2 regions of the Yinghuangia sp. YIM S10712 genome follow, and region 2 is predicted to be linked to the other one. Evidence: riboswitches for the same ligand, from Rfam matches in the RefSeq annotation. Region 2 holds a riboswitch; the other holds the start of a gene.
The links. A riboswitch is a leader RNA that binds a small molecule or an ion and turns the genes downstream of it on or off. The one in region 2 is predicted to bind glycine.
Positions count from the first base shown of each region.

Region 1 (3,394 bases), on a different contig from region 2:
GAAGTTGAGCTTCATCCCGTGGGTGAGGTGCCCGCCGTTGGCGAGGTCGAGGCCGAGCACGGTGTCGCCGGTCTGTAGGAGCCCGAAGTACACGGCCGCGTTGGCCTGAGCGCCCGAGTGCGGCTGGACGTTCGCGGCCTCCGCGCCGAAGAGGGCCTTGAGGCGTTCGATGGCGAGGTTCTCGACCACGTCGACGTACTCGCAGCCGCCGTAGTAGCGGCGGCCGGGGTAACCCTCGGCGTACTTGTTGGTCAGCACCGACCCCTGGGCTTCGAGAACCGCGACGGGCGCGAAGTTCTCGGAGGCGATCATCTCCAGGGTCGACTGCTGGCGGTGCAGCTCGTCGGCGACGGCGGCGGCGACCTCAGGGTCCACCTCGGCCAGCGGACGGTCCAGGATCGTCACGGTTGGTCAGCTCCTCGATCGGGGGCTCAGGCGCCGGTGAAGGCGTTGTACTCGGCTTCGGACATCAGGCCGCCGGTCTCGGCGGCGGGGGTGTCGAGTTGCACCTTGATCAGCCAGCCGTCGCCGTACGGGTCGGAGTTGACCAGGCTCGGGTCGTCCACGACCGCGGCGTTGACCTCGACGACCTCGCCGTTCGCGGGGGCAAACAGGTCGCTGACCGACTTGGTCGACTCCAGCTCGCCACACGGCTCGCCCGCGGTGACGCGCGCGCCGACCTGGGGAAGCTGGACGAAGACCACGTCACCCAGGGCGTCGGCGGCATGCTTCGAGATGCCGACGACGGCCGGGCTGGTGTCCGTCGTCAGCCACTCGTGGTCCTTGCTGAAGAGCAGGTTCCGGGGTGCGCTCACGAGTCCATTCTCCTCTGTTGTGCGGGGTCCCTGATCCTCAGGGGTCTTGGTGACGTGTTGGGGCTTTTGTTGGCAGGTGTTCGCCGGTCACGCGCGCCGGTAGAACGGCAGCTCGACGACGTCCACCGGCTCCGCGCTGCCGCGGATGTCGACCGCGAGGCGCGTGCCGGGCGCGGCGCTGCCCGAGGGGACGTACGCCATGGCGATCGGCGCCCCGAGCGTCGGCGACGGCGCGCCCGAGGTGATCGTGCCGATGGTGTCGCCGGACGCCGGGTCGAGGACCGCGTAGCCGGCGCGCGGCACGCGTCGTCCCGGCGAGCGCAGGCCGACCAGAGTCGCGCGGGGGCCCTCCTTCTCGCGTGCGGCGAGGGCGTCGCGCCCGACGAAGTCCTCGGGCTTGTCGAGGCGCACGACCCGGCCCAGGTTCGCCTCGTACGGCGTGACCTCGGTCGTCAGCTCGTGCCCGTACAACGGCATTCCCGCCTCCAGGCGCAGCGTGTCGCGGCACGACAGCCCGGCCGGGACCAGGCCGTGGCCCGCACCGGCCTCGGTGAGCGCGTTCCACAGCCGCTCGGCGTCGCCGGGCGCGCAGAAGAGCTCGAAGCCGTCCTCGCCGGTGTAGCCGGTCCGGGCCAGCAGCACGTCGACGCCCGCGACGGTGGCGCGGTCGGCGGCGTAGTACTTGACGGCGTCCAGGTCGAGGCCGGTGAGCGGCGCAAGGATCTCGACCGCGCGCGGCCCCTGCACGGCCAGCAGCGCGTAGGCCTCCGAGAGGTCGGTGACCTCCGCATCGAAGTCCCCCGCACGGTCGAGGAGTTCCGCGGCGACGACGGCCGCGTTGGAGGCGTTCGCGACGACAAGGAAATCGTCCTCGGCGAGGCGGTAGACGATCAGGTCGTCGAGGATGCCGCCGTTGTCGTCACAGATCATCGTGTAGCGGGCGCGGCCGACGCCGATTTTGGAGACGAAGCCGACCAGCGCGTGGTCGAGCGCGCGGGCGGCCTCGGGGCCGCGCACGGCGATCTCGCCCATGTGGGTCAGGTCGAACAGCCCCGCGGCCTCGCGTACCGCGCGGTGTTCGGCGCTCTCGCTGCCGTAACGCAGGGGCATCCGCCAGCCCGCGAAGTCGGTCATCGTGGCGCCGAGGGCGTCGTGGACCGCGTCGAGGGGGGTGCGGCGCTGTGGCGTCGGGCCGGCCGGTGCGGTGGACGTCATCGCTGGGCTCCTCGCGGGGTGGTGATTCCGGTGGCATCTGGTGGGATTCGTCCGTGATCGCACCCTATGTTCGGGGCTGGTGCGGGCATGCCGGAAACCGGCTGTGACACGGGACGGAACGAAAGGATCGGGCGGTCCACAGAGGGCTCCCTTGTAGGGCGCGGGCATGCGGGGCATGCCGGACGCGCCGACGGGCGGGTCGCCTCCCCCTCTGTCGTGGACCTGAGAGCTTCACGCGCGATCGCCGCCCGGGGATCGGGCGCCGACGGCGGCTTGCACCATGGGTGAGCCCCGCCAAAACGGCACGGGACTGCTTTCCAGAGTCGCCTCACCCGCGCGGTACATGGGCCTGAGAGTTTCCGGGGAGGAATTGCTCCTTCGGCGCCCCGGCCGCAGACGCACGCGCGCCGCTGCCGAGGACTCTCCCGCGTGGGGTCGAGAGCCGGTGTGAAGTTGTGCGCGCATGCTATCGGTCGCCCACGACGTGCACCGGCTCCGGGCACCGGATTAGCGTGGGCCGCGACAAGACACCCAGCGAACAAGGAGTCCCACTCATGGCGACCACGCGCACCGCCACCACCAACTGGAAGGGCCCGCTGATGGGCGGCTCCGGGACCGTGTCGCTCGACTCGTCCGGGGTGGGGACGTACGACGTCTCCTGGCCGTCGCGGGCCGAAGCCGCGAACGGCAAGACCAGCCCCGAGGAGCTGATCGCCGCCGCGCACTCGTCGTGCTACTCGATGGCGCTCTCGCACGCGCTCGCGGGCGCCGGCACGCCTCCGGAGTCCGTCGAGACGAAGGCGAACGTCACCTTCCAGCCCGGCGAGGGCATCACCGGCATCGCCCTGTCGGTGCGGGCGCGTGTTCCGGGCCTCTCCGCCGAGGACTTCCAGGTCGCCGCGGAGAACGCGAAGGCGAACTGCCCGGTGAGCAAGGCGCTGGCCGGCGCGCCGATCACGCTGGAGGCCGAACTGCTTTCGTAGCAGGGGGAGTTCGTTCACGATGCGGCGGGGATCCGAGACGGGTCCCCGCCGCTTCCGGCACCGCACTAGGCTGGTGCGCCCCGCGTCAACGGCGAATCAGGAGGTGGCCGTGGCCTTCCCGGCGAACCACGTTGAGCGCTGCCTCGTCGCCGCGCTGCACGACACGTCGCGCACCGCCGAGCTGTTCGACGCGCTCGCGGAGGGCGAGGTGTGGGTGCCGCTGCCGGCCGGGGGAGGCCCGCAGGACACCGAACTCACCTTGCCCACGACGGAGATAGCCGGCGGGCACTACGTGCCGGTCTTCAGCTCCGAGGAGCAGTTCCGGCGCATTGCCGGCCCGATGGCCTTCACCGTGGCCCCGGTCCGCGAATTCGCGCGCGG
Region 1 is NZ_JBPKBI010000005.1:202,717-206,110, reverse strand. It holds gene glyA (serine hydroxymethyltransferase) at 1-405, opposite strand, end outside; gene gcvH (glycine cleavage system protein GcvH) at 432-815, opposite strand; gene gcvT (glycine cleavage system aminomethyltransferase GcvT) at 903-2,030, opposite strand; glycine riboswitch at 2,358-2,468, opposite strand; gene ACRX5W_RS14420 (OsmC family protein) at 2,585-3,013, shown strand; gene ACRX5W_RS14415 (enhanced serine sensitivity protein SseB C-terminal domain-containing protein) at 3,123-3,394, shown strand, end outside.
Region 1: another riboswitch for glycine. It lies ahead of gcvT (glycine cleavage system aminomethyltransferase GcvT); the one in region 2 lies ahead of gcvP (aminomethyl-transferring glycine dehydrogenase).

Region 2 (3,394 bases):
GGTCGTGCCCTGCGCGACGACGGCCCGCACGATGTCCCACACCTGGTTGCGGCTGCGCGGGTCCAGGCCCGTCGTGGGCTCGTCCAGAAACAGCAGGTCGGGCGTGTTGAGGATGCTCGCCGCGATATCGATGCGCCGGCGCATGCCGCCCGAGTACGTCTTGACCTGGCGGCCGGCTGCCGCGGTCAGGCCGAACGCCTCCAGCAGCTCGGCGGCGCGCTTGCGGGCGAACGTCTTGTGGTGGCCGAGCAGACGGCCGAGCAGAACGAGGTTCTCCGTACCGGTGAGGTCCTCGTCGACCGACGCGTACTGCCCGGTCAGGCTGACCCGGGAACGCACCGCGTCGGGCTCGCGCAGGACGGAGTGGCCGAAGACGTACGCCTCGCCGCCGTCCGGCCGCAGCAGGGTCGCGAGCATCTTCACGGCCGTGGTCTTCCCGGCGCCGTTCGGGCCCAGCACGCCGTAGACGCTGCCGGCGGGCACCTTGAGGTCGATGCCGTCGACGGCTCGGTTGGTGCCGAAGACTTTCACCAGCCCCTGCGTCTCGATCGCCAGGCCGGATGTGTGCGTGGTCATCGTGTGTCCTTTTCGGGGGTCTCGACCGCGTCCTCGCCAGGTATGACTGTCGTCGTGGTCGGTTCTCATCGGTGGTCCGGAATCTCGGTGTCTTTGCCTTGGAGAAGGGGGTCACGCGGCGTAGGGGCGCGCCGCCCGGGCGTCCCGCAGGGCGTGCGCCCACCAGGACAGTTGTTCGAGGAGCGTGTCGACGGCCGGCTCCAATTCGCCGCCCGCTCCCGGCCCGTCGCCGAGCCCGCCGATCTGCCCGTCCAGGCCGGCGGCGAGATCGACGCCGACGGTGTCGCGCATCGTCACGGTGTGCAGTTCGCCGAAGACCTGCCGCAGGTGCTCGACCGCGAGAAGTCCGCGGGTCTTGTAACCGTATGAGACGAAACCGACAGGCTTGGCCCGCCACTCGTCGTACGCGTAGTCGATCGCTTGTTTGAGTGACGCCGGGAAGCTGCGGTTGTACTCCGGGGTGACCACGAGGAACGCCTCGGCCTCCGCGATCCGCCCGGCGAAGTCGGCCATCGCAGGCGTCGCACGCTCGGGGAAGCGGGACGGGAAGTCGAAATCCGCCAGATCGACGGTGACCGGCGCCCAACCCCGCCTCCGGCCCGCGGCGTCCGCGACCCACCGGCCGAGCCTGGCACCGACACGCCCTTCCCTGGTGCTCCCCACGATCACCGCGATCCGCAGCGGCTGCTCTCGGTCCATGCGCGTCGCCTCCCGCCGTTGCCCGCCTCGTACCTCTCACCGGTCAGGCGCGAGACGCACGGGCGCGGCCGCCAGACGCAATCTCGCGGCAGGCCGCGTGCCGCCGCCTCGCGTCTCGCTCCCGGGGGTGGTTCGTACGTCCGGGCGGATCTTGACCCGTCGCCCCGAAAGCCGCACTGGTAGCGTTGGGGCCGCACCGACAGCCACGCGGGAGAGTCCCGGCCGACGAGCCGGGCGCCGAAGGAGCAACCCCTCCCCGGAATCTCTCAGGCACCCGTACCGCGCGGCCATGGGCACTCTGGAAAGCAGTCCCGCGCGACGGCGCGGGGCTCACCGACGGTGAAAGCCTCGGCCCGCGGCTATTTGCGGCGGCGAGCGGGTGAAGCTCTCAGGTACCGATGACAGAGGGGGAGGCCGCAAGGGCCTGTCCGGTGGATCTCTCCGGGCCCGCGCGGCGTGGCGCGCGCGCTTGCGGCGTTGCGGGCGAAAGAGGGCCGTCAGGCCCGGCGAGCGAGTACGACCGAGTACCCGCCTCGGGCCCGCGCCCCGCGATCGCACGCGCCACGCCACGCGGGCCGGTCCGGAGACATCCGTCCAGACAGGCGCCGGGCCACGCGCACCCGCGTGTCCTTCTCCGCGAACCTGGAGGCCTCCACAGTGAGCTCGTCCCCGCCCACTCAGCCCCCGTCCGCCGCGCCCGCGCGCTCCGGTGCCGGCAGCCTCGCCGCTCTGGAGGCCGCGTCGCCGTTCAGCGGCCGGCACATCGGTCCCGACGCCGACCAGCAGGCGAAGATGCTCGCGCACATCGGCTTCGGATCGCTCGACGAGCTGACGGACGCCGCGGTGCCCGGGGCCATCCGCACGCTCGACCGACTCGACCTGCCCGAGGCTGTCGGCGAGGCGGCGGTGCACGGGCTGCTCCGCGGGCTCGCCGCACGCAACACGGTCCTGCGGTCCATGATCGGCCTCGGCTACCACGGCACGCACACGCCGCCCGTCATCCTGCGCAACGTTCTGGAGAACCCGGCCTGGTACACCGCGTACACGCCGTACCAGCCGGAGATCTCCCAGGGACGGCTGGAGGCGCTGCTCAACTTCCAGACGATGGTGTGCGACCTGACCGGACTCCAGGTCGCGGGCGCCTCGCTGCTCGACGAGGGCACCGCGGCCGCCGAGGCGATGACCCTCGCCCGCCGCGCGGGCCGCGCGAAGTCCGACGTCTTCGTCGTCGACGCCAACTGCCTGCCGCAGACCATCGCCGTCGTGCGCACCCGCGCCGAGGCGCTGGGCATCGAGGTGGTCCTCGCCGACATCGCCGACGGCCTGCCCGACGGTGAGTTCTTCGGCGTGCTGGCGCAGTACCCCGGTGCCGACGGGCACGTGCGCGACCTCGGCCCGCTCATCGCCGACGCCCACGCGCGCGGGGCCCTCGTCGCGGTCGCCGCCGACCTCCTCGCCCTCACGCTGCTCCGGTCGCCCGGCGCGATGGACGCCGACATCGCGGTGGGGACGACGCAGCGCTTCGGCGTCCCGATGGGATTCGGCGGCCCGCACGCCGGCTACCTGGCCGTGCGCGAGAAGTTCGCCCGCTCGCTGCCCGGACGCCTGGTCGGGGTCTCCGTCGACGCGGCCGGCGACCAGGCGTACCGCCTCGCGCTCCAGACACGCGAGCAGCACATCCGCCGGGAGAAGGCCACCAGCAACATCTGCACCGCGCAGGTCCTGCTCGCGGTGATGGCCGGGATGTACGCCGTCTACCACGGCCCCGAGGGCCTCACCGCGATCGCCCGGCGCACCCACCGCCTCGCCGTCGTCCTCGCCGCCGGGCTGCGCCACGACGGAGTCGAGGTCGTCCACGGGCGGTTCTTCGACACGGTGCTCGCCCGCGTTCCCGGCCGCGCCGACGAGGTCGTGGCCGCCGCGCGCGCCGAGGGCGTCAACCTGTACCGCGTCGACGCCGACCACGTCTCGGTGAGCTGCGACGAGACCACCACGCGCGACGATCTCGCGGCCGTGTGGCGGGCGTTCTCGCCGAACGGTGCCTTCTCGTGCACCGCTGACGTCGACTGCGGCCACGACCACGTCGCGGCGCTCGACGCCGAGACCCCCGACGCGCTGC
Region 2 is NZ_JBPKBI010000004.1:76,794-80,187, reverse strand. It holds gene ACRX5W_RS12405 (ATP-binding cassette domain-containing protein) at 1-576, opposite strand, end outside; gene ACRX5W_RS12400 (NADPH-dependent FMN reductase) at 688-1,275, opposite strand; glycine riboswitch at 1,474-1,567, shown strand; glycine riboswitch at 1,570-1,684, shown strand; gene gcvP (aminomethyl-transferring glycine dehydrogenase) at 2,005-3,394, shown strand, end outside.